DNA from 2 places in the Ferdinandcohnia sp. GQ5 genome. Region 1 is predicted to be linked to the other one. Evidence: a T-box and tRNA genes for the amino acid it is inferred to sense, from the RefSeq annotation. Region 1 holds a T-box; the other holds one or more tRNA genes.
What was found. A T-box is a leader RNA that pairs with one kind of tRNA and senses whether it is charged. The one in region 1 lies ahead of tyrS (tyrosine--tRNA ligase), so its partner is inferred to be a tRNA-Tyr.
Positions count from the first base shown of each region.

Region 1 (23,103 bases):
GGAACGTGATGGACTAACAATGCGTGAAGCTGTTCTTGAGGCTGGTGCCACACGTTTACGTCCAATCTTAATGACGGCAATTGCCACAATGGGTGCACTAATCCCGTTATTATTTGGCGAAGGTGGCGGAGGTTTAATTTCGAAAGGGCTTGGTATTACCGTTATCGGTGGACTCGCAAGTTCAACTCTACTAACACTTCTAGTCGTACCAATCGTCTACGAAATTTTGTCTAAAATGTTTAAGAAAGACCGTAAAAACATTCAAGAAAACTAATCAATCCGGCCCCACAAGGTTATACATATCTTGTGGGGCTTTTATATTCACACCTTAAAAATTTTTTCGTAATTTTGTATTGACCTTAACGTTGCGTAAAGGTGTAAATTGAAATTATCAAGGGGGTGATGAGGTGGAGTATACGGTACAAAAGCTAGCGAAACTAGCAGGAGTAAGTACAAGAACTCTAAGGTACTATGATGAAATTGGGATTCTTAAGCCGGCAAGAATCAATTCATCAGGTTACCGAATTTATGGCCAAGATGAAATCGATCGTCTACAACAAATTCTTTTTTACCGTGAACTCGGGGTCAATCTAACAGATATCAAACAAATTATGACCAATCCTGCCTTTGATGAGCCTAAAGCACTCAAAGAACATCGAGAGCAGCTCCTTGATAAACGAAAACAAATCGATCTACTCATTGCCAATATTGAAAAAACCATTGCGCAAAAAGAAGGGAGAGTTATTATGTCTGATCAAGAAAAATTCGAAGGCTTTAAAAAGAAGGCACTCGAAGAAAATGAGAAAAAATACGGAAAAGAAATCCGTGAAAAATATGGTGAAGAAACAGTTAAACAATCAAACGAGATGTTCATGAATATGTCCAAAGAGGATCATGAGGCGGTAACCCGTCTTTCTGAGGAATTAATGGAGACCTTAAGTGATGCGATGAAGACTGGCAATCCAGCTGGAGAACTCGGCCAAAAAGCGGCAGAGTTGCATAAGCAGTGGCTCATGTATTTTTGGCCAAAATATAGCAAAGAAGCGCATGCAGGCTTGGCGCAAATGTACGTCGATGACGAACGATTCACAGCATATTATGACAAACAACAGCCAGGAACCGCAGAATTCTTGAGAGATGCAATAGTTGTGTATACAGGGCAAAAGGCTGAATAAGGTGGATGAGTTTTTTTGGGGGTGAGATCTTAGAGGTCTCGCTCTTTTTTTGAGAGAGTAATGTTTCAGTTCGCACGTTATTGTGTAGGAATTTGTCTAAGTGTTACCAGATTGTAGTGTTGCCATCCGGACAGAAAGTGTGGGTATCAACTGTTTGGTATCCGAGAAGAACACTACTTGCTACAGCAAGAGTGGGAAGTTGTCTGGTTGAGTCAGAATAGAGCGTTTATTGCGAAGCGAGGGCAAGAAAACGTCTGTGATGAGTCGGAAAGAAGTGTTGATTATGACAGAGAGAGCAGAAAATTGACAGAGTTGAGTCAGAATGAGGTGCTGATTGTGACAGAGCGAGTAAGGAATCAGCTGAGTTGAGTCAGAATAGAGTGCTGTTTGCGAAGCGAGGGCAAGAAAACGTCTGTGATGAGTCGGAAAGAAGTGTTGATTATGACAGAGAGAGCAGAAAATTGACAGAATAGAGTCAGAATAAGGTGTTGTTTGCGACAGAGGGAGTAGGAATCAGCAGAGGAGAGTCAGAATAGAGTGCTGATCGCGACAGCGAGAGCAGGAAATTGACAGAATTGAGTCGGAATAGAGTGTTGATTGCGACAGCGAGAGTGGGAAATCGGCAGAGGAGAGTCAGAATAGAGCGCTGATTGCGACAGCGAGCACTGGAAAATGGCAGAGTTAAGTCAGAATGAGGTGCCGATTGCGACAGAGAGAATGGGAATCAGCTGAGTTGAGTCAGAATAGAGCGCTGATTGCGACAGCGAGCACAGGAAAATGGCAGAATTGAGTCAGAATAAGGTGTTGTTTGCGACAGAGGGAGTAGGAATCAGCAGAGGAGAGTCAGAATAGAGTGCTGATCGCGACAGAGAGAGCAGGAAATTGACAGAATTGAGTCAGAATAGAGTGCTGATTGCGACAGCGAGCACAGGAAAATGGCAGAATAGAGTCAGAATAAGGTGTTGATTGCGACAGAGAGAATGGGAATCAGCAGAGGAGAGTCAGAATAGAGCGCTGATTGCGACAGCGAGCACTGGAAAATGGCAGAGTTAAGTCAGAATGAAGTGCCGATTGCGACAGAGAGAATGGGAATCAGCTGAGTTGAGTAAGAATAGAGTGTTGATTGCGACAGCGAGAACAGGAATAAGGAGGAATTGAGTCAGAATGAAGCACTAATTGCGACAGAACTCTGGAAATAAAGTAATTGCTACCACAATTTGACTTATATATATTACAATAGAATGTAAGGGATTACACAGAGCGGAAGAGATAGGACTCCTTGTCCCTTTCGTTCAATAAAGGGCTATAAAGGAGAGGAAGAAATGGAGAAAGTGAATAAAATTCCAGGTGCACTCATGGATTGGATTATTAAAACGTTAAACAGTGGCGTTAACCCTGAAGCGATTGTCGATGCAATGATTCGAAAAGGCTATGATCCTAAATTATCATATACCACTCTGTTTCGAATCGTTGGAAATAAACCAATAAACACACCAGGTGTGCAAGCTCCATATGAATATGAACAGCCCGAAATCGCGAAAAAGGGAAGTACTTTACATACAAGTGACCGTGAAATTAAGGTCCTTTCAAAAGTAGAAAAGCCTTTTATTTTACATTTGGATAATTTCCTAAGTTATGAGGAATGTGACCAGTTGATTGAAATGTCGCGAAACCGCCTTAAGCCTTCAACTGTCATTGATCCAAAGACTGGTGAAGAAAAAGCAGCTACTGGTCGAACTAGCAAAGGTATGTATTTTTATTTGCGAGAAAATGAGTTTATTAAAAAAGTAGAAAAAAGAATTGCGGAATTAACGGAGTTTCCTATTGAAAATGGAGAAGGGCTACAGGTACTGAATTATGGAATTGGTGAGGAATACAAAAGTCACTTTGACTATTTTCCACCAAGTAAGGTAGACCCTGCTAAAGGTGGTCAGCGGGTGGGGACGTTCCTCATCTATTTAAATGATGTACCTGCAGGAGGAGAAACTGTTTTTCCTAAGGTTGGAGTTTCGATTGTTCCAAAGAAAGGATCTGCTGTCTATTTTCAGTATGGAAATAGTAAAGGTGAGGTAGACCGGATGTCCCTTCATTCGAGTATTCCCGTATCCGAAGGTGAAAAATGGGTTGCAACGAAATGGATTCGCCAAGGGAATATATATAGGCACTAAACGAAATGCATTCAATTAGAATTGTCATTGTAATCATGATATAGTTAAACTAATAAATTTAAGTAAGCTGAAATTAGAGATTTTGAAAATACTAAAATGAAGTGTGTCAGTGCATAGAAAGGTGTGTGAACTTTGGATAAAGTACAAACTTTTAAAGACGTCATGGGGAATTATCCGACGGGTGTAACAGTTGTAACGACGACGGATGAAAATGGAGTACCACTTGGACTCACAGTAAACTCATTTGCCTCTGTTTCATTAGATCCATTATTGATTTTATGGTCAATTGATAAGCGAGTATCAACTTACGATATTTTTACAAATGTGGATAAATTTGCGGTTCATGTATTAGCTGGGGATCAGGGAGATATCTGTGCCCTATTTGCAAGTAAGGGAACAGATCGATTTGGTAATTGTGAATGGGAAATGTCTGATAACAACCTTCCAATCCTTAAGGGAACTTCGGGAGTATTACATTGTAAAACTCATAAGACGATTGAAGCGGGTGACCACACAATCCTAATCGGTGAAGTGGTAGAGATTGAAAATTATAATAAGCCGCCACTTCTTTATCACAACCGTAAATTCGGCAATATTCCTGCAGAGTTTTATAAATAATCATGTGGGTACCTTTCCTTATGTGGAAAGGTATCTTTAAGTTAAAATAACTCTTAAATGAAGCGAGTGGCTTTATGTGAAACTCATGTCAACATTTATGGATAGTTTGCGATTGCCGAATAAGGCAGCAATGAAACGTCTGAATAAGCTGGAAATGAGAAATACAATTCTTTTCCTTCTTTTATTATTGTTTATCGTCGCACTTCCAATTGAAATTAACTTACTTTTGGATGATTCCTATAAGGAAAGCGATATTCCTCAAAATATTTATATCATTCAAGTCCTCCTTTTTTACCCGTTTTTAATGCTTTTTTTAGGTATCGCAGGGATTTCGACTTTAGCGGGAGCGGGTGTAGGAGTCAGTAAGGTTACACATCGCCATTTGAAATTTCAATTTTTATGGAAGATGTGTGCGTTTGCGTTAACAAAACCAATTATCATTTTTGCGGTTGCCAATATCCTGATTGGTACCCATTGGATTGTGAATACAATTATATTTATATTGTTATTTTACACGATTCTACGGATGATTTTTCATTATCCGAGCCGAGTAAAGAAGCATAAGTAAAGAACCGGTGAGCCGGTTCTTTTTTTGTTTGTTACAGGAAAATATTTGAAACCTTTTGTGTGAAATATCGTACATACTTAGTGGGTTAGATTAAGAGATTTGTCTTCAATTTGTTTGCCAGTCTCCTAGGGGATTGATAAAGGAGGAGGAATATCATTATGGATGCTTTTCTGAAAGTAGATTATTTAAAGAAGTCTTTTAAAAATGTAGAGGTGCTAAAGGGTGTTTCATTTGAAGTCTATAAAGGAGAAATTATGGCGATTCTTGGTCCAAATGGCGCTGGGAAGTCAACCACGATCAGGAATATCATGGGGATCATGTATCCGGATGAAGGATCTATCACTTTCCAAGGACATACGGAAATACCTCGGAATAAAATCGGATATTTACCAGAGGAACGTGGGCTTTATAAAAATGTCAAGGTAATGGATATTCTTCTATATTTAGCTGAATTAAAGGATTATCCCATTAAGAAGGCCAAGGAACGTGCTCTTACCTACTTGAAGAAATTCGGGTTAGAGGGGAAAGAGAATTCTTCGGTTGAGGAACTATCAAAAGGTATGGGTCAAAAGGTACAATTTATTGCATCCATCTTACATGAACCTGAGTTTCTCATTCTGGACGAACCATTTTCAGGACTTGATCCAGTAAGCCAAGAGCTATTTAAAGAAGAGATCAGGAATCTGGCTAAAGGCGGCACTGCGATACTATTATCCTCTCATCAAATGAATCTAGTTGAGGAAATGTGTGATCGGTTATTTCTGATTCACCGTGGACAAAAGGTCATCTATGGATCGATGGATAATGTAAAGAAAGAATATGCCAATTTTAAATGTACCATTCGCGGTAAGAACAATTTGGAAATTCTGCATGGCCTTCCTGAGGTTCAACGGGTAGAACAACAGGAGGAAACATCAATCTTGTACCTGACAAAGGATGTTAATGTTGCAAGTTGGTTAAAGCATTTACCGGAGCAACTGGAGATCAATGAGTTATCCATTGATCGAATCTCCCTTCATGAAATATTTATTGATATTGCAACGGAAAAGAACATGCTGCGAGAGGAGGTTGCGATAGATGCGTAATGCCATGAAAGTAGCCAAATGGGAAGTAAAAAGAAATTTGAGAAATAAGTCCTTTTTGATTGGCCTATTTTTAACTCCTGTTTTATTCTTAGCTTTTATGTTCTTAGGAAGTATTTTTGGCGGATCAGAGCCCGAAGAAGAAGTTTCGACACGTGTTTTAATCAGTGATGAGCTTGGAGTTACTGATGTCATAGAAGAAACAGTCGCCGCACATGATCTGAATTGGGAACTCGAAACAACAGAAATAGGGTACGAAGAAATCCTAGAAGTACTGAAAGAGGCAGAAAATACAGCGTATATCGTGTTCGAGCAGGAGGGCTTTGAAAATGGAGTGGTTCCTGTTCATACAAGTGAAGAAATAAGTCCATATTTTATGAATCAGGTTCAAGTATTAGAGGTTCCACTAAAGACCTTACAAATGAAAAAACTCGGGCTTACAGAAGAACAATTAGCAGCATTCTCGAAACAGCTAACGTTTGAAGAAAAACTCATTGATGAAACAGAGGAAACTGCTGAAGAGGAGTCTAACTTAGTAGGAACGGATCCTCTTGAACGCATTATACCAGGCGCGTTTGCTGGAATTATTCTACTTTCAATTATTTTTTCAGGAATGTACATTTTTCAAAGTGCATCTCAAGAGAAGAAAGACAAGGTTGCGGAAATTGTATTATCGTCCCTTACTGCAGCTGAGTTGATGCAAGGAAAGATTATCGGATACTTTATATTGGGTATGATTCAAGCTGTTGTATTTCTTGGCTTTGGAATACCGATTGCACTTTGGAAGCTGGATATACCTATTTTTGACTACTTAGTGGGACCAGAGATTTTATTATATGTTTTAATTGCAATTTTAGGGTATCTCTTATTTGCTGCACTGTTTGTAGGTGTTGGCGCAACGATGGCTGATATGTCGTCAGCAGGAAACTTTCAAGGTATGGTTATGATGCTGCCATTTCTACCTTTTGTATTTATTGGGCCAGTAATTAGCGATCCAAGTGGTCTAATTGCACAAATTGGAACCTATATCCCGTTTACAGCTCCGGGTGTGTTATTATTGCGTCTCACGTTTTTAGAGGAATGGCCGTGGATTGAAATTGTTATTTCTTTAGTCATTTTAATTGTGAGTATATGGCTATTTATGAAACTCGCAGGGAAGATCTTCAAAACAGGTATTCTTATGTATGGGAAAAATGCAACTCCGAAGGAAATTTGGAAGTGGATTCGTTCCTAAGTGAAATACTAAAAAGTGGGGTGTGAAAATGGATCTTTTATTTTTGGGCATAGGCATTGCAGTCGCAGGATACTTCATCGGTGATGGTTTGAAAAATTTTAAAAATCCTGAAGCGAAGAGTGTAATGGATAAGCTTGAAGAAGATGATTTATACGAACTGATTAAAGAAAAAGATATCGCGTATCATATTGGAGTATCTAAAGAAGACGCCAAAGAATTAGTGAAGGAATATCCAAATATTCCTCATGTTGTAATAAATGGTACAGTGTATTACCCGAAGAGTAAATTAAAGCAATGGTTATCAAACCTGGGTGAATAGCTCAAAGGTCCTCCTCGATAGGTTTCTTTATGGCCCGCTGATTGTTAGCTGAGGCGCATAGGATGTGTGTCACAAAGGTTTGCCACAGACCCGCGGCGCTCTCAGTCTTTGCTCTGTGATAGGCTTTTACGGACCGTTTTCCCGTTTGAACTTCTATGTTTTCACTAAATTTTTAGTGTGGATATACTGCCCGCTAATGCGGGATAAATAAATTCCCAATCCTGTGAAACACTATCACTAGGCGAATGTGTAAGGAGGATCCTAATGGAAAAGGACATGCAGTACGGAAATGATTATAAGTTTATCCCTGCTACTTCGATTGGCAGTGGGGTTGGAATACAGGTAGTATCGGATATTTATTCTCATACCATCCAAATCGTAAACTTTATACTAGTGGGTGAGCCTGGTACATCAGATTATGTGATTGTAGATGCAGGAATGCCGGGTTCAGCGGAGGAAATAATTGCTGTATGTGAGGAACGCTTTGGCAAAGAGAGTCGACCGAAGGCGATTATCTTAACTCATGGCCATTTTGATCATGTAGGTTCAATTATTGAATTAGTTGAGCATTGGAATGTTCCTGTTTACGCTCATGAGTTGGAAATACCATTTTTAACAGGGCGAACAAGCTATCCTGAACCAGACTCGTCGGTTGAAGGGGGAATGGTGGCGAAAATATCACCGTTATTTCCGAATGAGCCAATTCAGTTAGGGAGTCATGTGGAAAAGCTGCCAGAGGATGGAACCGTTCCTCATTTGCCAGAATTTCGTTGGATTCATACGCCAGGCCATGCACCGGGCCATGTATCCTTTTTCCGAGAAAAGGATCGCGCTCTTATCGTTGGTGATGCATTTGTGACTGTGAAGCAAGAGTACTTATATAAGGTGTTTACCCAAGAATTGGAAATCAGTGGCCCTCCGAGATATTTAACAACTGATTGGCAGGCAGCGAAGAAATCTGTTGAAACACTAGCTAAATTAGAACCAAGTGTTGCCATTACGGGACATGGTTTGCCGATAACTGGCGAACTGCTAAAAGAATCCTTAACAAGACTAGTTAAAGACTTTGACCAAATTGCAATTCCGGACTATGGCCGCTATGTAGATAAAAATATCCATTAGAAAGGAAACCTGGCTGTCTAAAAAAGCCAGGTTTCTTACACTTAGCTGGGACACGGGGACAGGTCCATTGTCCCAATCCTAGATAAAAATTGGTGGGACAAGGAACCTGTCCCTCTGTCCCGGAATAAGTTAATTGTTTCATAAACAATCTTTTATATAGTATATTTTAAAGTAGAATGATTTGGTGAGAGAGGGGAATATGGTGAATATCTCTTCGTTATTATTAGGGTTGGTTATGGTCTTAAACATTGTTTTCGCCGTAGTTGTTATCTTTCGTGAAAGAAGAGATGCCAGTTCAACTTGGGCATGGTTATTAGTACTTTTCTTTATACCAGTAGCCGGCTTCATTTTGTATTTACTATTAGGTCGAAATTTAACACGCGACCATCTCTTTCAATGGGATGATTTAAAGAAAAGCGGGATTGAAGAAGTTCTAGAAAAACAAAAAGAACTGATACGTACACAAAAGTTCCTCTTTAATAATCATGTTACAAAGGATAATCAAGACCTCATTTATATGAATCTTAAAAATGATCAGGCCTTGTTCACAAAAAACAATGTTGTGGAAGTTTTTACAGATGGGCAACAAAAATTCAGGCGCTTATTTCAAGATATTGAGGACGCAAAGGAATCCATTCATTTGCAATATTATATTATTAAAAATGATAACCTTGGTCGAAAACTAATCGCGCATTTAACCAAGAAGGTTAAAGAAGGTGTTATGGTCCGCGTTCTTTATGATGAGCTAGGATCTAGAACATTAACGAAACGTTTTTTTAAAGAGTTTCGTGAGGCGGGAGGTCTAGTCGAGGTCTTTTTCCCTTCGAAGCTACGGTTTATAAATTTACGGATGAATTTTCGAAACCATCGGAAATTGGTCATAATTGATGGAAAGATTGGATACGTTGGTGGATTCAATGTTGGTGATGAGTATCTAGGTTTGAATACGAGGTTTGGATATTGGCGAGATACACATTTACGCATAAGGGGTAATGCTGTTGACACCATGCAGGCTCGCTTCATTTTAGACTGGAATCAAGCATCACGTGATTATGATATTATGTATGATCCAGAACTTTTTCCGATTGAAAATGTCAGGTTAGGCAATGTCGGGATTCAAATTGTTACAAGCGGGCCGGATTCGGAGTTTGAGCAGATTAAGAATGCGTATATCAAAATGATCTATTCAGCGAAAAAATCGATTTATATGCAGACGCCATACTTTATTCCAGATAAAAGCCTGCTTGATGCACTTAGGGTGGCATGTCTTTCAGGAGTTGAAGTGAACATCATGATTCCTGATAAACCGGACCATCCATTCGTTTATTGGGCTACCATCTCGCATATCGGAGAATTGCTACCGGTTGGAGCAAATGTCTATATTTACAGCAATGGCTTTATTCATTCAAAAACACTTGTTGTTGACGAAGAAATTTCTTCAGTTGGTACAGCGAATATTGACGTAAGAAGCTTTAGGCTAAACTTTGAGGTCAATGCATTTTTATATGATGAAAATATTTCTAAAGAGTTGACAGCTATTTTCAAAGAAGACATAAAGCTTTCTAAATTACTGACATTTGATGAATACGGAAAAAGAGGTGTTAATATTAAATTCAAAGAATCCATATCAAGACTTCTATCTCCAATCCTATAGTCGTAAAATAATTGATGTGTCTTACAACTTTGAAATGAAGTGTAAGTTGCATCGATTTTTTTATATTTTCAATTGCCTAATATTAAGGTAGGATTTATTCTGGGGGGAGTTTCTTTGAATTTAATGGATATGAATACAGAAGTGTTTTACAAAATTAATGGGTTAAGCGAGGAGTTACCGTTATTAAATCAGCTAATGATTTATATAGCGAGTTATACCTTGTATGTCCTTATCCTAGCTGTAGTGTATTACTTAATAAAAGGCTCACAAAACCGTATCATGGCGGTTAGTGCTTTGCTTTCGGTAGGGGTTGCAGTACTACTAGGAAAAGTGGCGGGAATGTTTCATTCCAATAATCAGCCTTTCGCTGAACTGCCAAATGTCAATCAACTGATTGAAAAAGCTGTCAATAATTCATTCCCAAGTGACCATACGATGATCTTTTTTGCGGTTTGTTTTACTTTTTTCTTGTTTAAAAAACCTGGAAGATATCTTTGGATGGCACTTGCATGCTTAGTCGGTTTTTCACGTATTTGGGTGGGGGTACATTATCCCGGAGATATTATCGTAGCAGCAATTTTAGCCATCCTTTCAGCGTATCTTTTATTCGTGACCGTATCAAAGCTCAAATTACGAAATCGAAAAGAGCAACTTGAGCTTCCGATAACAAAAGAAAAAGACTTTTAATAAGGAATTGGTTCCTTGAGGGGCCAATTCTTTTTCGTGCTTTCCTTTAATTTCCTTATCTATAAAATTTAAGATAGCATAGTGGTGGAGGAGAAACGTATGTGTAAAATAATCATTGTTGAAGATGACCGTCAGTTGGTTCGTTTGCTTTAAGAGCATACGCAACGATTTGGTTTCGAAACAAAAGCAGTTGAGAAGTTTGAATCGGTATTATCTGAGTTTTGAGGAGTTTACTCCACATCTTGTTCTTTTAGATGTAAACTTGCCAAGGTTTGACGGCTATTATTGGTGTCATCAGATTCGCAGTAAGTCGACTTGCCCAATATTATTTATATCAGCACGTGATGGAAAAATGGATCAAGTGGATCAAGTAATGGCGCTCGAAATTGGGTCAGACGATTATATTACAAACCCAATTTATGCGAAATTTGAAAAAGTCTATGATTTAGAACCTAATTCAATACAATATGTTTTGCCTGTTACTGATGGAGAATTGCGACAGGGATTTTTTTACAAAGGCTACTATACTTTGTGACTTCCCAGGATAGACTATTACAATAATGGAGGAATAGGTATGAATAATCATTTAGTATTGCAGACCGATTTTGGAAAGAGTGATGGGGCTGTAAGTGCAATGTATGGTGTTGCTTTATCGGTTCACCCAGCGCTACCGATCTTTGATTTAACCCATGACATATCGCCATTTAATATCTGGGAAGGCTCTTATCGACTATTTCAGACCATAAAGTATTGGCCGGAAAGGACTGTCTTTGTTTCTGTCGTGGATCCAGGTGTTGGGTCTGATCGTTTAAGCATCGTGGTGCAGACTGAGACGAACCAATATATTGTGACACCTGATAACGGAACAATCACTCATATCAAACAGAGGTTCGGAATTAAAGAAGCGAGAATGATTGATGAAAGTAAAAATCGTCTGCCATTTTCAGGTGAATCATACACCTTTCATGGAAGAGATGTTTATGCCTATACAGGGGCTAGACTTGCTTCTCGAGTTATCACTTATGAAGAGGTTGGGCCAACAGTTCCGGTAGAGTCCTTGGTGGAATTGCCTATTTTTGAAGTGGAAATTGATAATAACACAATTATTGGAAATATTGATATCCTGGATGTCCGCTTTGGTAACCTTTGGACCAATATTGACAAATCCCTTTTTAATCAACTTAGTAATAGGTATGGTGATTTCTTCGAAGTCATCATTGATCGTGAAGGAAGCAATGTATATAAAAGTACGATGAAATATGGACGTTCTTTCGCTGACAGTGAACTTGGGGATCCTCTACTCTATGTAAATTCTTTAGACAAAATAGGAGTTGCCCTTAATCAGGAGTCCTTTGCTGAAAAATTTAAAATTGGTACTGGTGCAGAATGGAAAATTAAAATCCGTAAAACAAATTAAAACACCGTTCAGGTAATGAACGGTGTTTTTTGCGTATTATGTTAAAGGCTTGTTTTGCTTTAATAAGTTTGAAGCGGGAAGCGTAATGATTTTTCCTCCGATTTGTACATGGATGGAATCATTAAATATTGCTTTTACTATCCCTTTTAACTGGACAGTTGAATTAACCGCGATCTCTTTTTTGGATTCATTATTGGTAGTCATGGCAATTCCCCTCTCAGGTTTTTATATTTAGAGGCATTAAAATAAAAACATTATATCCCATAATTATGAAAACTATACGTGTAAAATTATTATTTTATATTATTTTACCTTGAAAATTTTGTCTTGTGCAAGTTTGATGAATTGGTTTTTATTTCTTTTTTGGCGACCCTCGATAAACTGCTTCTCTAAGCTCTAAAGCATACTTATCAAAGTACGGCACTCCCATTTCGGCAGCAATACGTAATTCTTTTTCAATGTCATAGGGAACACGAACAATTTCGATTGAAAAAGGTGCGACTTCCTTTGATTGATATTCCCCGTGAAGAATTGCAAAGGTTGCTTGTGTCGTATCAAGCGGGTTACCGACACTTCCTACATTTAATAGAGTTTGCTCTGTATTCATTGGTTCAATCAAGGCAGCATGAATATCTCCGAAACCAATAATGTCTGGTGTCTTTTCCTCTAAAGGAATAATCCATTCAGTGTGATCAAACATTGCCCTTTTCTCCTCGTCGGAATGAATCATGGGGACAACACGGTGGTGGACGCTTTTTGCAGAGGCATGGTACAACCGAATGTATTTCCCACTCATATAAAAATCAAAATGAAAGGGAAGGGTTCCTAAGTATGAAAGGCGTTCTTTACCAAGCTGATTTCGGTGCCATCTAATTCCGTCATCAGGATGTTCATTTTGAATAAAGTCATCCCAATTTCCCAAAAGCACAACCTCACACACGTTTTGTATCCGGTCAACCGCGGCGGCTGAGTTTGGCCCTTTTCCTACAAGGTCTCCAAGACAAATGATGGTCTTGATTTCACGAGCTTTTATATGTTCCAAGACAGCTTCTAGTGCTGTCATATTTCCGTGTATATCGGAAATGAGCGCAATGCTCATGCTAAGGCCCCCTTGGTTTTAGTTATACTAATCTAATAATAAAATAGATTGAAAATTTTGTCATTATTAAATTAGCTAAAATTACTAAATATTCTTTCCATATATGTTTTGTCTGTTTAGAATGAAGAAAAGGGGGAGAGCGCTGTCATGGTTCAAAGGATGTTTTTATTATGTATGATATGTTTGGTTTTTATGTTAACTTCTTGTTCATCTCAAGAAATGAAGGAAGTTGGGGGAGTTGCATACGGGAATCACAACATTGAACAGAAAGAAGAAACGATTCCGAACGCAAGATTTTCTGTTGATTCATCCTGGAAAAATGAATACCTTCTTGAAATAAAAGGGGAATCTCCTTACCTAGAAAAAAAGACCGTAGCGTCCATGCAAAAATGGCGGGAAGAGATTATTGAATTCTCAAAAACTCAAGAAAATGTGTATATCAATGGTCCTAATAAAAAACAAGTGGCTTTAACGTTTGATGATGGGCCAGATAGTACGGTGACATCAGCTGTGATTGGGGTTTTGGATAATTATGGAGTCAAGGGGAATTTCTTCTTTCTGGGAAGTGAAGCCGAGAAGCATCCAGAGGTAGTGAAAGAAGCCTATGAAAAGGGGCATCTTGTTTTAAGTCATAGCTACCATCATGTTCAATTAGATAAGTTGTCCGAAGTTGAAATTCGTAATGAAATAGAAATGGCAGGGACTGCGATTGAAGAGATCATAGGTAAAGAGCCCGCATTGGTAAGAACGCCGTACGGCTCAACAAATGAATTGGTGGTAGAGGTAGCAAAAGAAAATAATGTCTCAATCATTATCTGGTCAATTGATTCACTTGATTGGGCTCAAAGAAGTACGGATGTCATATACTCCAATGTATTTTCAAACATTCGAAACGGTGACATCATACTCATGCACACAGACTCTGATGAGTACGATACATATGAGGCCTTACCACGTATCATTGAGGAATTACAAGAGCAGGGCTATGAAATAGTGGATTTAGAAGCTTTGCTTGGCCAACCAGCCTATCAATAGAGGGAAGAATCGTAGGGACCAATCTAAATGAAACCTACGATTCTTTTTATCTATTTTTTCATAATTAATTTCCACGTATCGATAACAACACTAACGGATACTATGAATAAGACCATTGCCAAGACGGGATGCAAGGCCCCAACCCACGGTGCAACCCTTGTAAAGTTTGCGCTAAAATACATACTGAAGACGAGTACTGCAAGTCCAATTACATATCCATACCCCCACCGAGGCAATTTTCCAACGAAAGCTGCAATCAGCATAAGAACAAGTATATTAAATCCAAAAATATGAACAAGTGTTGTATGTTTCAACCAATTTTCGGCGCCTACAAAAATGGCCATCCCAGCTGAAAATACTTGTCCGATAATGAATAGCGCAAAAATTGCAGCAAATAAGAAGTAAATTCCTCGTCCAATTCGGATTCGAGTAGACGGTGTAGATTGTTCCATTCGTAAAACCTCCTTCCTTAGGAAAAGCGCCCGTATTCGAGCGCTTTGCATTATCTGATGTCCACTTTTCCGCTACTCACTTCAATTTTCACATCATAGGTACCTGCACCATGTTTACCTTCAATACTGCCTTTATTTCTTGTGGATTCATCAAGGGAAAAATCATTAGAAATATATCCGCTATTTGCTTTACCTTCTAATGTAAAATCAGCATCATTTGGTAAGTCAAGGTCAAGTAAGCCGGATCGAACATCTGCTTTAATCGAATCAGTAAGTTTTGAAATGCTTGCTTTTAATCGTCCAGAACGCACTTCAGCTTCAAGTTTTCCCTCATATTCATCAATGGTTACATTCCCGGAACGAACATCAATCTCACCACTTTTTGTTGTAAGATTCTTAATTCTAGAATTTCCAGAAGCTACATTGTGTGTAAAGTGTTCAGCAGAAAGGTTTTCCAAACGTACATTTCCAGATTGGACTTCGGTTGAGAGTTCGTTCATTTTCATAGGTGAACCATCGAATTCTAAATGGCCAGATCCTACTCTTAGTGAGAGTTCCTTTTCAAAGTCTTCCGGGATATAGACGGTAAGTTTCGTATTGTCAAAGAAAGGGAACCAGCTCCAGTTGAAGAATCCACGTTCATATGTGACTTCTATTGAGTCACCGCTTTTTGTAACATGTACTTCACCTTTACCTTTTAACTCTGCTTTTACGTCATCACGATTGTCAGGGATGACCGTCGTACTGATTGATGTTATATCAATTTCGATTTCATCAATTCTTTCCGTAACCTTAGCTGAGTCTCCAGAATTCCCAAAAGGAAGTCCAGGAATTCGGTAGAGGTTTGTCATTACGAGATAAGCCCCAATAAGAATGAAAAATATAATTAAGATTTTCTTCATTTTCTAACCTGCCTTTATCATTTATTCTAACCCTATCTTAAAAGAGGATTAAGAATTAAGTAACGCACCACCGATATATTTTTAATTAGGACCTGAGGCGTATTAAAAGAAAAAAGCAGATTGCTTCTAATACAATCTGCTCTACGTTGGTGATTTATGATTCTGTTTTAACCCAGTCCTGCGACCATTTTTGAATTTCATCCATCAAAGGTTTTAAGGCCCGCCCTTTTTCGGTTAACGAATATTCAATGCGTACAGGGGTTTCTGGGTACACATGCCTTTTTACAATACCTTGATTCTCAAGATCTTTGAGTCTTTCTGAAAGAACTCTTCCACTAATTCCTATCGATGATTCAATTGTACAAAAACGCTGTGGACCTGAAAGAAGTTGATAAATCACGAGTCCTGTCCAGCGTTGGCCAAGTAAACTCATAGCTTTTTCAAATTTAGGACAAATTACACTTGAATCCATATTTCCCTCACCCCTATTTCTATATTATAGCGTATTGTAAGAAATTATAAACTTACTTGACATAATTTAATTACGAAAATATAATTACTTACATAAAGTAAGTTAGTAATACGAAATTTAGGAGGCATAAAATATGAAATATCAACGCCCACCATATACATTTGTAGAGCTTGTAGAATTAAAAGTAACCGACTTACAACGTTCCTTAACGTTTTATCAAAATATAATTGGATTTAAGGTATTAGAACAATCGGGTAGAAAGGCGCTTTTAACTGCAGATGGGAAAACAGCATTGTTATCAATCGAACAGCCTGAAAACATAGTTCCTAAGGAACCGCGTCGTACAGGACTTTACCATTTTGCATTGCTTTTACCATCCCGTGCAGAGCTAGGAAAAGTACTTTATCATTTAGTCCAAAATAATATACCAATTGGCGCGTCTGATCACGCAGTGAGCGAAGCCCTCTATTTAGATGATCCAGATGGAAATGGCATTGAAATTTATGCAGACCGCCCTGATACAGAATGGGAATGGTCAAATGGCGAAGTGAAAATGGTGACAGAGCCTCTTGATGGGCAAGGTGTACTGGCTGCTGCGAATGGCGAAAAATGGACCGGACTTCCAGAAGAAACGGTCATGGGTCATATTCACATGCATGTATCTGAACTAGCAAAGACAGAGGAATACTATACCAAAGGTCTTGGTTTTGATGTTGTAACTCGCTACGGAGGGATGGCATTGTTTATCTCAACAGGCGGGTATCATCACCATATTGGTCTAAATACATGGAATGGTGTAGGGGCACCTGCGCCATCTGAAAATAGTGCAGGGATTAAGCGGTTTACACTTGTATTACCAACCGAAAATGCATTACAAACAACCATTGAAAACCTAAAGAAAATTGGGGCATATGTCCAAGAAGAAGATGGAGTCATGGTAACAAAAGATCCTTCTGAAAATAAAATAAAACTTATTGTTGCATAGGTGACAATGGATAAAGTAGCTATCTTCGGGTAGCTACTTTTTTATTAGGGTGACAAAAGATACAGCTGAACAACTACTAGGTTGCTAGTTTTGTAGGAATGGATATGGTATAATTGGAAATGTGTGGTAGGCCTTTCTTTGTATAAGGAAGGCCTATATTTTTATATAAAAAAGGGAAGGGGAAACAAAAATGAAGGTGAAAATGAAATTTTGCAGAGTGTTTGATCCTAGCAAGGAGGATATCTACTATGAGCCATAAGGATTATTTTAATGATCAGCTCCAGTATATCGACCAAAACTTGCCAGAATTAAACAATCTCTATTCATCCTCCACACCATTTAATGAAAGGAATCGGACGTTCTTTAGTTCTTATGTCAATGAACTTAAAAGCTATGTGGATAGTGGTGCGGTAGAACCCATACCTAAGGTTTTTATTGGAACAAAGGTAACGGTTATGTTTGATGGAGAAGACGATACAGAGGATTATTATATATGTTTACCGAAACAATCTGACCCGGATACCGGATGTATCTCATTTTTATCTCCGGTTGGAAGACAATTGTTATTGTGTAAAGTAGGCGACAAAGTATTGCTGAGTACACCAGCGGGCGGCCTTCCGGTGATGATCCAAGATATAGCATTTGCAGGAAATTTAATTTTGCAGTAATAGCGTTGAAAATATAATTAAGCGCTTACAATCCACTTCCCTTTATATGCGTATAAAACGGAAGTGGATTTTTGCTTGTTAAATAGTGAATTATTCGTTAAAATAGCCTTTATATTGAATAGTAAAGTGATGATAGGAATCAGTAGCAGCTTATCTCCCTGTATTAGAGAGCCGGTGGTTGGTGAAAACCGGAACAAAGATAAATGTGAATTACCTCCTTGAGCTTTCTTTGTGAACTCATATTTAGTGAAAATTAGCAAAGAACGGACGAGCCGTTATTCGAATGAAGCGGAAGATACATATCTTCAATCAAGGGTGGTACCGCGTGCAACCACGTCCCTTTTTAGGGGCGTGGTTTTTTGTGTTTTCATCAGATTATTGGTGATCACGGACAAAGGTAGGTCAAGATTGGTACGAAATGTCTTTGAGAGGATGTCTCGAAGACAAAAGAAGTTTGAATTTAGGTTTGAATGTCTTTGAGGCGGTGTGTCGTGGACAAAAGTGGTCTAAGAATAGGCTGAAATAGCTCTGAGGCTGCATGACACAGACAAAAGCGGCAACAGATATGAAAGAAAAACCTAGAAATAATTTTAGTAAATGAACAAACCGGAGGGAAACCAAATGGAGAATTTTATTGAACAGTTAACAGGCGAACAAAAAATAGAACTGGAAAGACAATTTGCTATTTACACAAATGGGGTACAAGAGGTTGTCCCAGCACATGAATTAAAACAAAAAATTGCAAAGTCTATTGTGACCAACCAGCCATTAAAAGTGAAGCTCGGGCTTGACCCATCAGCGCCAGATGTTCACTTGGGACACACAGTGGTATTAAATAAATTAAAACAATTCCAGGAAAATGGTCATGTGGTCCAGCTTTTAATCGGTGACTTTACAGGGAAAATTGGGGACCCAACTGGAAAATCTGTTGCCCGTAAACAATTGACAGATGAAGAAGTGAAACATAATGCGAAAACATATTTTGAACAATTTGGAAAAGTATTAGACATGGAGAAGGTTGAGCTTCATTATAATTCCAAATGGCTATCAACGCTAAATTTTGAGGATATTATTAACTTAGCGGCAAGTATTACGGTTGCTCGTTTACTTGAAAGAAATGACTTCTCTGAGCGTTTAGAAACAGGAAAGCCGATTTCTCTTCATGAATTTTTCTATCCGCTTATGCAAGGATATGACTCAGTTGCCCTAGAAAGTGACATTGAACTAGGTGGAAATGACCAGCATTTCAACGTGTTAATGGGAAGACATTTACAAGAGCATTTTGGTAAAGAAAAGCAGGTTGTGATTCTTCTTCCACTATTAGAAGGACTTGATGGCGTTGAAAAAATGTCTAAGTCAAAAGGTAATTACATTGGTGTGGATGAGGCACCAAATGATATGTATGGCAAAACAATGTCCATTCAGGATGAAATGATGGCCAAATACTTTGATTTAGTGACAGACCTTGCTTTGGAAGAAAAGAATGAAATCAAGGCTAAAATAGAAAATGGCACTCTACACCCACGTGATGCAAAAATGCTTCTTGGAAGAACAATTGTAAGAATGTACCATGGTGAGGATGCAGCTCAACAGGCGGAAGAACATTTTAAGACAGTCTTTCAAAAAGGTGTCATTCCAGACGATATTCCAGAAGTAATTTGGTCAGGAGAAAATAATATTTCGATCATTGATTTACTTGTTCAATTGGATTTACAAAAGTCTAAAGGAGAAGCTAGAAAAATGATCCAAAATGGTGGAGTCAAACTAAATGGCGAAAAAGTCGAAGATATACATCTAGAGCTTGAAATAACAAACGACATGATTGTTCAAGTCGGAAAACGTAAGTTTGTAAAAATTAATAAATAACAAGTAAAAGCGGGGCGACATCCATAGATGTCAGCCCCGTTTTTTTTTAAGAGCACCCAGTTAAGTCAGGGATTCTCTCTTTATTTTCCAATAAACATTTGTGACCAGTAGTTACCGCTAGCTTGGTGCCCAACTCCGATATGAGTAAAGTTTGGATTTAGGATGTTTTTACGGTGTCCTTCACTGTTCATCCAAGCGTTTACTACTGCCTCAGGTGATGCTTGTCCTTTTGCGATATTTTCACCTGCTGTCTTGTACGATACACCGAAATCCCTCATCATATCAAACGGAGATCCGTAAGTCGGACTTGTATGAGAGAAATAATTTTTTTGTTGCATATCATTAGCTTTTGTTTTCGCAACTTTACTTAATGATGTATCGGCTTTAAGAGCAGATAAGCCATTTTTCGTACGCTGTGCATTCGTAAGGTCAATAACCTGTCTTTCAAAATTACTAATTCCAGCTGCAGGGGCTGGGGCAGGAGCAGGCTGCTGGGTTGCAGGCTGACGGTTTTGTTCAGGCGCTGTGTCACCTGCTGGGTAATCAGGCGCCGGAGTTACATTATTATTCGGTGCTGGTACAGCATTATTTCCATTACCACCTATAAAACGATTAAAATCGTTTGGAATTGCGTTTGTACCGTCAGGAGTACGAACAACAATTTTTTTATTGATAAATCGAGAATACTGTTGTTCTCCTCTTGCATGTTGTACGCTTGTAGTATGTGGATATCTATCACTTGACATTGTCGTGCGATAGGGACGGTCTTGTTTAATGATATAGCCGTTATTCACACTTTCAACGTTTGCTGAACGGTTATTGTCATCTGCAGCATTGTCGTTATTATTGTTACATGCGGACATTAAAAGCATTGCAGAGCCAAGAATTGCGATACCTGTTTTTGTAAATCTTTGCAATGTGAATTCCTCCTTAGCATGATTCGATTTACTTTTATATTTTGCTCTGCAGTAGCGAAAGTATTGGTGGTAATAAAAGAGAATCGGATTGGCAAAAAGCCATCGTACACCTTAACGAAAGTATCAACTTCCATTAAAATAAAGGAAGAAAGCAAATACAAAATCCAAGAGGTGAAAGCAATGAAAATCATTGATATTTCTCAGCCTTTAAGTCATACAACACAAGAGTGGCCAAATGATACCCCATTTAACTACGCTCTTACATGGTCCATTGAAGAAGCTTCAACAGTAAATGTCGGACAAATCACAACAAGTACTCATATTGGAACTCATATTGATGCTCCATTTCACTTTGACAATGAAGGGAAAAAGGTGCATGAACTAGACCTTGACTTATATGTAGGAAAAGCAAGAGTTATTGAAGTATCAGAAAAAAAGGAAATTGAGATTGAGGATTTAAAAAGGTTTGACTTATCTGGTGTTAAACGGCTCTTAATACGTACAAATTCATGGAAAAATCGGGACCGATTTCCGACCGCCATTACAAGTGTAAATCCAGAAATTGCATTTTACTTGGCTGAAAAAGGGATTCAATTGATTGGAGTGGACACTCCTTCTGTCGATCAATTAGATAGTAAAGATTTACAGGCTCATCATCAATTGCATAAGCATGGAATCAATATACTTGAGGGAATCATCTTAGAACATGTAGAACCTGGAGATTATGAATTAATTGCGCTGCCACTCCCAATTGAGGGTGCTGACGGTAGTCCGGTTCGTGCGGTTTTGAAGAAGTTTTAGGAATAAAGAAAAATCCATTGTCATAAGAACAATGGATTTTTTAAACCTCTAAATGGAGGAAAAACAAGCGGGTTTAACAAGCAGCAGGTATGAGCTCATTCCTATTAACAAGCTCTACCTTAAATAGTAATTCCATTTGTTTGATCTCATACATTCCATTTTCATAAACGTACAAAACTTCATACAAATCGTTTTTATAAACGACTTTATCACCCAATTTCATGGAATACTACCTCCTAATTAATGCTTATCCTCAGTTTAATATATATAAATTTCAACTTCTATACACCTTTAGTAATATTCTGGTAGATAAAAGTGCGGATTTTCATTTGAATAATCGAAATATTTGATGTAAAACAACTTTTAGGAGTGGTATAGACAACTACACAGCCCGGTGATAAAATGAGTTGCAGTAATTAATCTGACTATCCTTTGGTTACACTAACGTGTAAGCGTTAAACATAATGAAATCATTCTTGAAATATTAATAGTTAAAACCGAAGAATAGCAGAAAATCACAAAAATAAAGGAGGAAATCATCATGATGAAATATCTTCAAAAACTTGGTCGTTCATTAATGTTACCGGTTGCAGTATTGCCTGCAGCGGCTATCTTGATGGGGATCGGTTATTGGATTGACCCACAAGGATGGGGTGGGGGAAGTCCGATAGCAGCTTTCTTAATAAAAGCAGGAGGAGCCATCATTGACAACATGTCGATACTCTTTGCAGTAGGTGTCGCATTAGGAATGTCGAAAGATAAAGATGGTTCCGCTGCATTAAGTGGGTTAGTGGGATATCTAACAGTCACAACCTTACTTGCTACAAATACGGTGGCAATGCTTCAAGGGGTTGATCCAACTGAGGTAAATGCAGCATTTGGAAAAATTCAAAACCAATTTATTGGGATTATCTCAGGTATTATTGCTTCCATCATGTACAATCGTTTCAGTGATGTACAATTACCTGACGCACTAGCATTCTTCAGTGGAAAAAGACTTGTTCCAATTCTAACATCTGTTGCAATGCTAGTAGCATCACTTGTGTTGTTATTTGTTTGGCCAGTTATTTACTCAGGATTAGTTGCGTTTGGTAAAGGTATTCTTGATTTAGGTGCAGTAGGTGCCGGATTATATGGATTCTTTAACAGACTTCTAATTCCAACTGGTCTTCACCATGCATTAAATTCTGTATTCTGGTTTGATGTAGCAGGTATTAATGATATAAATAATTTCTTAAGTGGTGCTGGCGAAAAAGGTATTACTGGTAGATATCAAGCCGGATTCTTCCCAGTTATGATGTTTGGTTTGCCAGCCGCAGCTCTTGCGATGTACCATACAGCAAAATCCACAAGAAAGAAACAAGCAGCATCATTACTAATGGCAGCGGCTTTCGCGGCATTCTTCACTGGTGTTACCGAACCATTAGAATTTGCATTCATGTTCTTAGCACCAGGATTATATGTGGTGCATGCTGCATTAACCGGTATTTCTTTATTTGTGGCAGCTACATTCCACTGGACTGCTGGTTTTGCATTTAGTGCAGGCTTTGTTGACTTTTTCCTAAGTCTTCGAAACCCAATCGCAAACCAACCATGGATGCTACTAGTACAGGGACTTATCATAGCGGTTATTTATTATGTGCTATTCCGTTTCCTAATTGTTAAATTTAATCTTAAAACACCTGGTCGTGAAGATGAGGAAATTACCGAAACAACTACACAGTCAGATGGTAAATCTAGATTCGCTAGTATGGCCGCTCAAATCTATGAAGGTTTAGGTGGAGATGAGAACGTAACATCGGTTGATAACTGTGTAACTCGCTTGCGTTTAGAAGTTAAAGACATGGATAAAGTTGATCAGA
Region 1 covers NZ_JCAXEW010000018.1:75,466-98,568, forward strand. Annotated here, with positions in the region: gene AC6CHV_RS20020 (efflux RND transporter permease subunit) at 1-274, shown strand, start outside; gene AC6CHV_RS20025 (MerR family transcriptional regulator) at 408-1,175, shown strand; gene AC6CHV_RS20030 (2OG-Fe(II) oxygenase) at 2,498-3,343, shown strand; gene AC6CHV_RS20035 (flavin reductase family protein) at 3,506-3,961, shown strand; gene AC6CHV_RS20040 (DUF1189 family protein) at 4,047-4,529, shown strand; gene AC6CHV_RS20045 (ATP-binding cassette domain-containing protein) at 4,688-5,614, shown strand; gene AC6CHV_RS20050 (ABC transporter permease) at 5,607-6,845, shown strand; gene AC6CHV_RS20055 (DNA-binding protein) at 6,874-7,164, shown strand; gene AC6CHV_RS20060 (MBL fold metallo-hydrolase) at 7,429-8,286, shown strand; gene cls (cardiolipin synthase) at 8,489-9,940, shown strand; gene AC6CHV_RS20070 (phosphatase PAP2 family protein) at 10,064-10,627, shown strand; partial or broken gene AC6CHV_RS20075 (response regulator) at 10,727-11,042, shown strand; gene AC6CHV_RS20080 (SAM hydrolase/SAM-dependent halogenase family protein) at 11,202-12,044, shown strand; gene AC6CHV_RS20085 (hypothetical protein) at 12,081-12,248, opposite strand; gene AC6CHV_RS20090 (metallophosphoesterase family protein) at 12,397-13,143, opposite strand; gene AC6CHV_RS20095 (polysaccharide deacetylase family protein) at 13,291-14,178, shown strand; gene AC6CHV_RS20100 (DUF6220 domain-containing protein) at 14,229-14,630, opposite strand; gene liaG (LiaG family protein) at 14,681-15,532, opposite strand; gene AC6CHV_RS20110 (winged helix-turn-helix transcriptional regulator) at 15,687-16,004, opposite strand; gene AC6CHV_RS20115 (VOC family protein) at 16,138-16,989, shown strand; gene AC6CHV_RS20120 (GreA/GreB family elongation factor) at 17,238-17,657, shown strand; T-box leader at 17,778-18,001, shown strand; gene tyrS (tyrosine--tRNA ligase) at 18,279-19,523, shown strand; gene AC6CHV_RS20130 (CAP domain-containing protein) at 19,604-20,440, opposite strand; gene kynB (arylformamidase) at 20,612-21,241, shown strand; gene AC6CHV_RS20140 (hypothetical protein) at 21,315-21,464, opposite strand; gene nagE (N-acetylglucosamine-specific PTS transporter subunit IIBC) at 21,783-23,103, shown strand, end outside.

Region 2 (8,052 bases), on a different contig from region 1:
TAGTTTTGAAGGAATGAAAATTTCTTCTTGAAATATTTTCTAAAGATAGTATAATAATACTTGTCTTTACTTTATCTAGTGACGATGGCGAGAAGGTCACACCCGTTCCCATACCGAACACGGAAGTTAAGTTTCTCAGCGCCGATGGTAGTTGGGGCATTGCCCCTGTGAGAGTAGGACGTCGCTAGGTTTTGTAATATTCCGCAGTAGCTCAGTGGTAGAGCTATCGGCTGTTAACCGATCGGTCGTAGGTTCGAATCCTACCTGCGGAGCCATTTGGAGAGCTGTCCGAGTGGTCGAAGGAGCACGATTGGAAATCGTGTAGGCGGTCAACACTGTCTCAAGGGTTCGAATCCCTTGCTCTCCGCCACTATATATATATTAAAAAAGTAAGTTGGCCCGTTGGTCAAGCGGTTAAGACACCGCCCTTTCACGGCGGTAACACGGGTTCGAATCCCGTACGGGTCACCATTATGGAGGATTAGCTCAGCTGGGAGAGCACCTGCCTTACAAGCAGGGGGTCGGCGGTTCGATCCCGTCATCCTCCACCATTTAAAAAGTTGTTTTCTATTATCGCGGGGTGGAGCAACGAGCGTTGCATCATCGAAGTTACTGCGAGTTGTCCCGACGGATAAGGCTTCTTGAATTAGCTTGCAGAGGAAGGGACAGTCAACAGCTAACTAAGTGCATAACAAAAACTATATATTTTCTATTATCGCGGGGTGGAGCAGTCTGGTAGCTCGTCGGGCTCATAACCCGAAGGTCGTAGGTTCAAATCCTGCCCCCGCAACCAAAAAAAAATGTTGACTAGAATGAAATAATATAGTAATATAATATTTGTTCCTAATCAATAGACGAAATATTCAATAAAAAAGGTCCCGTGGTGTAGCGACGAGCAAAACATCATCGAATCAACTACGAGTTGTCCCGACGGATAATCATCCTCGAATAAACTAGTAGAGGAAGGGACAGTTAACAAACGAAAGAAATTGTGCGTTGAAAGATTTAATAATTCAAAAAGGTCCCGTGGTGTAGCGGTTAACATGCCTGCCTGTCACGCAGGAGATCGCCGGTTCGATCCCGGTCGGGACCGCCATATTTAGTGGCTCAGTAGCTCAGTCGGTAGAGCAAAGGACTGAAAATCCTTGTGTCGGCGGTTCGATTCCGTCCTGAGCCACCATATTTATGCCGGTGTAGCTCAGTTGGTAGAGCAACTGACTTGTAATCAGTAGGTCGTGGGTTCGACTCCTATCGCCGGCACCATTTTTAATTTAATAGTGGAGGGGTAGCGAAGTGGCTAAACGCGGCGGACTGTAAATCCGCTCCCTCCGGGTTCGGCGGTTCGAATCCGTCCCCCTCCACCATTTAATTAGTTGCATTTTATTTTAATCTGAATAGTATATAACATAGGGGTATAGTTTAAAGGTAGAACGAAGGTCTCCAAAACCTTTGGTGTGGGTTCGATTCCTACTACCCCTGCCATTACAATAGTGGCGGCTGTGGCGAAGTGGTTAACGCATCGGATTGTGGTTCCGACATTCGTGGGTTCGATTCCCATCAGCCGCCCCATTTTATTTTATAATGTTTCTGCTGATGCGCAGCTAATTACTGGGCTATAGCCAAGCGGTAAGGCAACGGACTTTGACTCCGTCATTCGTAGGTTCGAATCCTGCTAGCCCAGCCATTTTCTTTACTTAATTAATATTTGCGGAAGTAGTTCAGTGGTAGAACACCACCTTGCCAAGGTGGGGGTCGCGGGTTCGAATCCCGTCTTCCGCTCCAATGGCGGCATAGCCAAGTGGTAAGGCAGAGGTCTGCAAAACCTTTACCACCGGTTCGAATCCGGTTGCCGCCTCCATTATTTTAAACTGAATGTAAGTGCTTTTTTATGACTTGCCGGGGTGGCGGAACTGGCAGACGCACAGGACTTAAAATCCTGCGGTAGGTGACTACCGTACCGGTTCGATTCCGGTCCTCGGCATCTTCTGATGTCTTTTTTCTTTCTATATACGCCGGTGTGGCGGAATTGGCAGACGCGCACGACTCAAAATCGTGTTCCTTCTGGAGTGTCGGTTCGACCCCGACCACCGGTATCACAAAAACACTTCTCATTTGATGAGAAGTGTTTTTTTTGCGTTTAAACCAGAATTATCAGTAGAATAGAGAGTTTTCATTTTTTCATTTATTAGTATCAACTTGACTCCTACTTTAAAGGAGCAGCCAAAACAAATTAGTTGCATTCACCGTACCAATTTTCTTTTTCGCCATTTTGTAAATAGATAAATCACTATCATCCCACACAAAATTAGTAAGATCACCTTCATAAATTGTTCAATCCAAGTGAAAACGAACTGCCATTGGTTCCCGAATATAAAACCGATTCCGATGAAAAAGGATACCCATAACAGGGAACCTGAATAAGCATAAAGCGCAAAAGTGCGAAAGGGTACCTGAATGATTCCTGCAAAATAGCTATTGAACTGTCTCACACCGGGCAAGAAGAAACCAAATAATAGCATTTTGTTTCCATATTTCTCATAAGTTTTTCGTGTTTTCTTAATATGTTTTGGCTTCAGAAACAACCACTTTCCGTATTTTTCAATTAGTGTCATCCCAAACTTGTTTCCAATCCAATAGGTAGTAGTTATTCCTAACACGGAACCAGAGTATGCGGCAGTAAGAGCGGGAAGAAGCTTAAGTACGTGCTTGTACGATAAATAACCGGTGTATGCAAGTGTTGAGTTGCCAGGTGGAATCGGAGAAGCAATTAGTTCTAAAGGTAGACCAATTAACAACACAAAATATCCATATTGAGCAAATAAGCGTTCAACAATTCCCATTATCCTTCCTCATTCCTGAGTTTTTGCGAGAGTCAAATTAATCCGATAAAATTAGCGTTTGTTAACAATCAAACTTTATACGTAAACGATGTTTAAAATAGAGAGAATTGTCCTATGTGAAACATTGATAGCCGTTGTAACTTTACATGCTGGGAAAGTATAAAGATGGATAAGTTGCTTATTTCGAAAGGAAGAAATGGAACTACTTTCATGAAGAACTTAAAACTGAAATGGAGTTATGTCATGAAAGAAATTCTTGATGAAAGAGCTTATTGAAGATGGAAAGGTAAAACCAGTTATTGATAGAAGTTTTTCCTTACGTGAGGTACCAGAAGCATTTCGAAATTTGAAAAAGGACATTCACAAGGGAAAGTAATAATAGAGATTTAAAATGAGAGAAGGGTTTGGGTTATCATTCTTAAATGTAGTCCGAAAAAAAGGAAGTCAATTCCTAAGAACTGACTTCCTCAAAATCTTTTAATAAAACCTCTTAAACCCTTCAAAATGTTTTTTCCAGTAAGAGTCATTTACATTCGAAATGACAACTCCGTCATTTGAAGCATGAATGAATTGATTGTTACCAAGATAAATCCCGACATGAGAAATACCAGATTTATAAGTTCCCTGGAAGAATACTAAATCTCCAACATTAGGTGTATTCACATAATAAGAGCGCATATGGTAACCCTCGCTTGAATAACGAGGAGTATCTAATCCTGCTGACTTATAAGCATAGTAAATGAATCCACTGCAGTCAAATCCATTTGGAGTAGATCCACCCCATGCATAGCTGATGCCTAATTGTTTTTTAGCTACCTTAATCAATTGATCTACGTTATAGCTACTATTATTTGATGGGGTTTCAACTGTAGGTGTTTCTTCTTTTGCTCCCTCACCAATCGATAGCTTTTGACCAATGTATATCATATCTGATTTCAAATTGTTCCATTTTCTAAGATTTGGAACTGTTACTTTATATTCAATTGCAATTCTTGACAGAGTATCGCCTGACTTAACTGTATAAACAGTAGCGGACTGCACTTTTTCTTCTTGAGGTTTCTCCGTTTTTTCGGTAGAAGTGTTGTTTGGTTTCTCCGGAGTAGAGTTACTTGGTTCCTCAGCAGTAGTAGGTTTACTTACAACAAACACATTTCCTGGGAAGATAAGGGTAGAATTCAAGTTATTCCATTTCATTAAATCATTAATTGAAATCTTATGTTTCACGGCAATACCACTTAGTGTATCACCAGATTTAACCGTATATGTAGTTGCCTTCGACGCACTAGGCTTTTGGGTTTCTTTTTCATTAGTAGGTTTCGTGTTATTGCTGCCTGAATTATTGTTGGTAGTTATTTCTGTCTTAAGGACTTGATTTGGGAAAATAAGATCGCTAGTCAACTTGTTTAAAGACTTCAATTGTGAAACAGTAAGATCATGTTTTTGAGCAATCTTCCACAGTGAATCACCACTCTGAACTTTGTACGTGCTTGCTGCCTCAGCCTCTTCCGCAGCAAAAAATGCAGAGGCAATGATTGCAGATGCAGTCACGGACATATATATTTTCTTATTACCCAAGGTTTGTACCTCCTCATTAATCTATTATTCTAGTTAATAATTATACTATAGAATTGTCTAGGAATGTAGATTAATGTGGAAATAGAGGAATAGTTATCCATTATAGTAAGCCGATTTGCCATAATTGCTCATTCTCTGTCGATTAAATAAAAAATAAGCTTGCAGTAATTTTACATACAGCAAGCTTTGTTTATGGATGAAATATTTTTTATGATTAATAACCGTATTCCCAGTCAATTGTTTCTTCATACCAAACGACTTTATCAATGGGGTCAAATTGAACTTCTTTGTTATTAATGGTACATTTTATCTTCTTAGAATCTTCAAGACTTACTAGATCTTCGTATACATCATGCTCAACATTTTCAAATACTGTAACAGAGTGATCTTTATTGATTAATAATGCTGTACCTTTCATTACCTAGCACCTTCCTTGGAAGATATATTTTTAAACTACTTAAAGTATATCTCGATTAAATAGTTTAAAAATACATTTGTGAAAAGGTTCACATTTCTTTCATATTTCTGTTTGAAATGTTGTAACAATATGAAGAGGGAGGGGAAAGGAGCAATTTCGATACAACTAAATAACCCCCAAGGTAAATAATCACCTTGGGGTAATCTTCATATTACTCATACCCATTCACAAAGTATGTGATGATTTCTAAATCATCTTCCGTCAACTCACGTTGAAAATAGGAGGCCATCTCTGTTGTGATTCTTTCTAGATTCCCTTTATGTTTCTCAGTCAATAAGGCACTCTTCTTTAATAGTTTTACAAATGAAGAAAATTCATCTTTTGTTAGTGGTCTTGGATGATGAGAGAGGAAATAGATTTCTGCATCATATTTTTCAATTTTCTTTAGAAGTTTACTCATTTTTTCAATTGTATAATGCCATTTTTCTGCGTACAGATTTGCATAGAGGCAATCACCGAGTACTATCGTTTTTTCCTCAGCAATATAGAGGAGATTTGAATCAGCTGAATGGTCTCCACCGATAAGTTCGATGATGCAGGTAACTCCACCGAGATTCAGTTTTATTTGCTCTTTAAAAATAATCGTGGGATCGGGTAGAATAACATTTCGCTCAATTCCAAGTTCCAGCTTGATTGCGTCTGCACAAAATGGAATCTCAATCCCTGCCTCAACACGTTCATCCAATTCTTTATCATCCCATGATAGTTTCTGCAGTTCTTTTATTTTTTCATAGGTCATGTTATTTGCGATTGAAGGCATGTCCATTTCAATCAAGCCAAATATATGATCCCAATGCCAATGAGTAAGAGCGAGAATATCTCCGGTTACTTTGTAGGAAGCTAGTTGCTCTTTGAATAGGTTAGCATGATTAGAAGAGTTTCCAGCATCAATTAACAATGTCTGGTCGTCTCCCACAATCGCTACCAAAATCGGACGGTCTGTTTGTTGAACTGGAGGAAGATAGAAGAGACGATTGGAAAGCTTTTGCAATGTTTGCATGTATATGAACTCCTTCAAGATTGTATGTACCGTTCATTATATCCTATTTGTAGAGGGGATAAAATTGAGACTTCATATAGAGTAACCAAGAGAAACAACTTGAGCAAATCATTGGACCGTTTTAGTGAATACAAGGGGATAGGTGTCCGAATGAGCGCTGCATTCTGACAGAGTTACCTGATTCCAAAGATGGTTGAGTCAGAAAGAGCATACATTTCTTGGATTGCACCCAAGTTTCAAATGGGTTATTTCAAGAACTTTAAAAGGCCATAGCCCCATTGAATATAGAGCCTATGGCCGGATGGAAAAGTTTTCTTACTTCTTCTTCACAGGAATCCAAATTTCACTATATGCGTAACCTTTTTTATGTTGATTCATTTTCGTAAAAGAAAACGAAGGGGCATTGATTACTTCATAATCGGAAGAAGGGAGCCATTCAGAATAGGTTTTTGCCATTGTTTCTTGCAATGTTGATGGAAAGGGTCCCTCATTCGGAAAAATGGCCCACGTACAGGCTTCGACAGGTACCTTATTCAAACGATTACTTACTTGAGTTTCCGTCGTTAATACACCAATTAAGTGTGTTAAATCGCCCTCCTCTTTTATGAAGTTAGCGTCCGCATTATAAGAGGCATTCACAATTTCAAAAGGTTCTATATTTTGAAGGGAATGCATTTCTTCTTTTTGTTCGTCCGTTATGCTTTGTGCAAGCTTTACAATCTCATTATTCACGCCTTCAAATTGCATTGGGACCCGTTTGCTTACACCAACTAAATTAAATGCAGGTTTATCTTCAATTCTAAATTCCATAGATGTTCCTCCTTTAACAGTTATTACGAATGAAAGTTTGGGAAACGATTTGCTTATTCCAGTTTTAATTACATCCGATGGTAAAAAACCACTCCATTTTTTAAATGCTCTAGTAAAGCCGTCGACTGATTGATACCCATATTTAAATGCAACATCTGTAACTTTATCACCATGTAATAAATCCTTGTTTGCCTCTGACAATTTTCTGTTTTTAATATATTCACTTAGCGTCAGCCCTGAAAGATAAAAAAAGATCTTTCTAAAGTGATAATCGGATACCCCGGCATATTCAGAAATTCTTTCAAGAGATAGGTCATCAGTTAAACGATTTTCGATATAATCGATCACTTGGTTTAATTCCTTTAGCAATGTATCCCTCCTTTTCATGTCTTCATAATAGCAAAGGCAAATCTAGATTACTCGACATTTTTAACATAAAATATATCGGTTTACGGACAGATATTCAAACGAAGATGTAATGAAAAATATGTTGGACTGTTGATGGATGATTAAAAACATGCTCTGAATAGTAGACCCCAGTATTTGGAAAGGTAAGGGAGAAAGTAATTTTAGGAGGGGGTTGTAGCGTGATTTCAGAGTCTAATCAATCAACAAAGGAAACTGTTGCAAGTCTTATGTTAAAGCAACTTGAGATGTGGGGAGTTAAGAGGATCTATGGGGTTGTGGGGGATGCCATTATTGGGTTAATGGATGAACTAGCAAAGCAGAATTCAATACAATTTATAGCGGTGAAACATGAATCGGTTGCCGCCATGATGGCTTCAGCTGAGGCAAAGATAACAGGAAGGCTTGGCGTTTGTCTGGCAACGATGGGACCAGGATTAGGAAACTTACTTAATGGTCTAGGGGATGCTTATATGGATAAGGCACCCGTACTGGCTATTACTGGTCAGGCTCCTAGTCAAAAAATCGGGACTGACTATAAGCAGTATCTTAATCAACAAGAATTAATAAAACCACTCGCAGAATATACGTCTTTGCTCGCACACCCTGACGCCATTATAGATGTTTTAACAAAAGCGATGAAAACATCAGTTGATAAAGGGGCTGTTACTCATCTATCGATTCCAAAAGATCTTTTTTCAATGAATTCGACTGCAAAAATTCAGCGGGAACCAAAAATGATACAGACTGCCACATCTATAGATGAACAAGATATCACAGAGGTTGTTGAATTAATGAAAACCGCAAAAAAACCAATGATTTTAGCAGGCCTTGGGGCAATACATATTGTTAATGAAGTAGAGAAACTAGCAGAACTTTGGGGAGCGGGTATCCTTGTAAGTTTAGGTGCAAAAGGGGTGTTTCCTCAATCCTGTACGCACTTT
Region 2 covers NZ_JCAXEW010000040.1:2,536-10,587, reverse strand. Annotated here, with positions in the region: rRNA gene rrf (5S ribosomal RNA) at 75-190, shown strand; tRNA gene AC6CHV_RS26180 (tRNA-Asn) at 201-275, shown strand; tRNA gene AC6CHV_RS26175 (tRNA-Ser) at 279-370, shown strand; tRNA gene AC6CHV_RS26170 (tRNA-Glu) at 397-471, shown strand; tRNA gene AC6CHV_RS26165 (tRNA-Val) at 476-551, shown strand; tRNA gene AC6CHV_RS26160 (tRNA-Met) at 717-793, shown strand; tRNA gene AC6CHV_RS26155 (tRNA-Asp) at 1,021-1,096, shown strand; tRNA gene AC6CHV_RS26150 (tRNA-Phe) at 1,105-1,180, shown strand; tRNA gene AC6CHV_RS26145 (tRNA-Thr) at 1,188-1,263, shown strand; tRNA gene AC6CHV_RS26140 (tRNA-Tyr) at 1,280-1,364, shown strand; tRNA gene AC6CHV_RS26135 (tRNA-Trp) at 1,409-1,482, shown strand; tRNA gene AC6CHV_RS26130 (tRNA-His) at 1,494-1,569, shown strand; tRNA gene AC6CHV_RS26125 (tRNA-Gln) at 1,610-1,684, shown strand; tRNA gene AC6CHV_RS26120 (tRNA-Gly) at 1,708-1,782, shown strand; tRNA gene AC6CHV_RS26115 (tRNA-Cys) at 1,785-1,858, shown strand; tRNA gene AC6CHV_RS26110 (tRNA-Leu) at 1,896-1,981, shown strand; tRNA gene AC6CHV_RS26105 (tRNA-Leu) at 2,012-2,093, shown strand; gene AC6CHV_RS26100 (DedA family protein) at 2,241-2,840, opposite strand; gene AC6CHV_RS26095 (zinc-binding dehydrogenase) at 3,100-3,216, shown strand; gene AC6CHV_RS26090 (LysM peptidoglycan-binding domain-containing protein) at 3,318-4,415, opposite strand; gene AC6CHV_RS26085 (protein YkzT) at 4,630-4,833, opposite strand; gene AC6CHV_RS26080 (MBL fold metallo-hydrolase) at 5,045-5,893, opposite strand; gene AC6CHV_RS26075 (GyrI-like domain-containing protein) at 6,209-7,072, opposite strand; gene AC6CHV_RS26070 (thiamine pyrophosphate-dependent enzyme) at 7,291-8,052, shown strand, end outside.
Region 2: it has a tRNA-Tyr gene. The T-box ahead of tyrS (tyrosine--tRNA ligase) is inferred to sense a tRNA for this amino acid. The anticodon was not compared.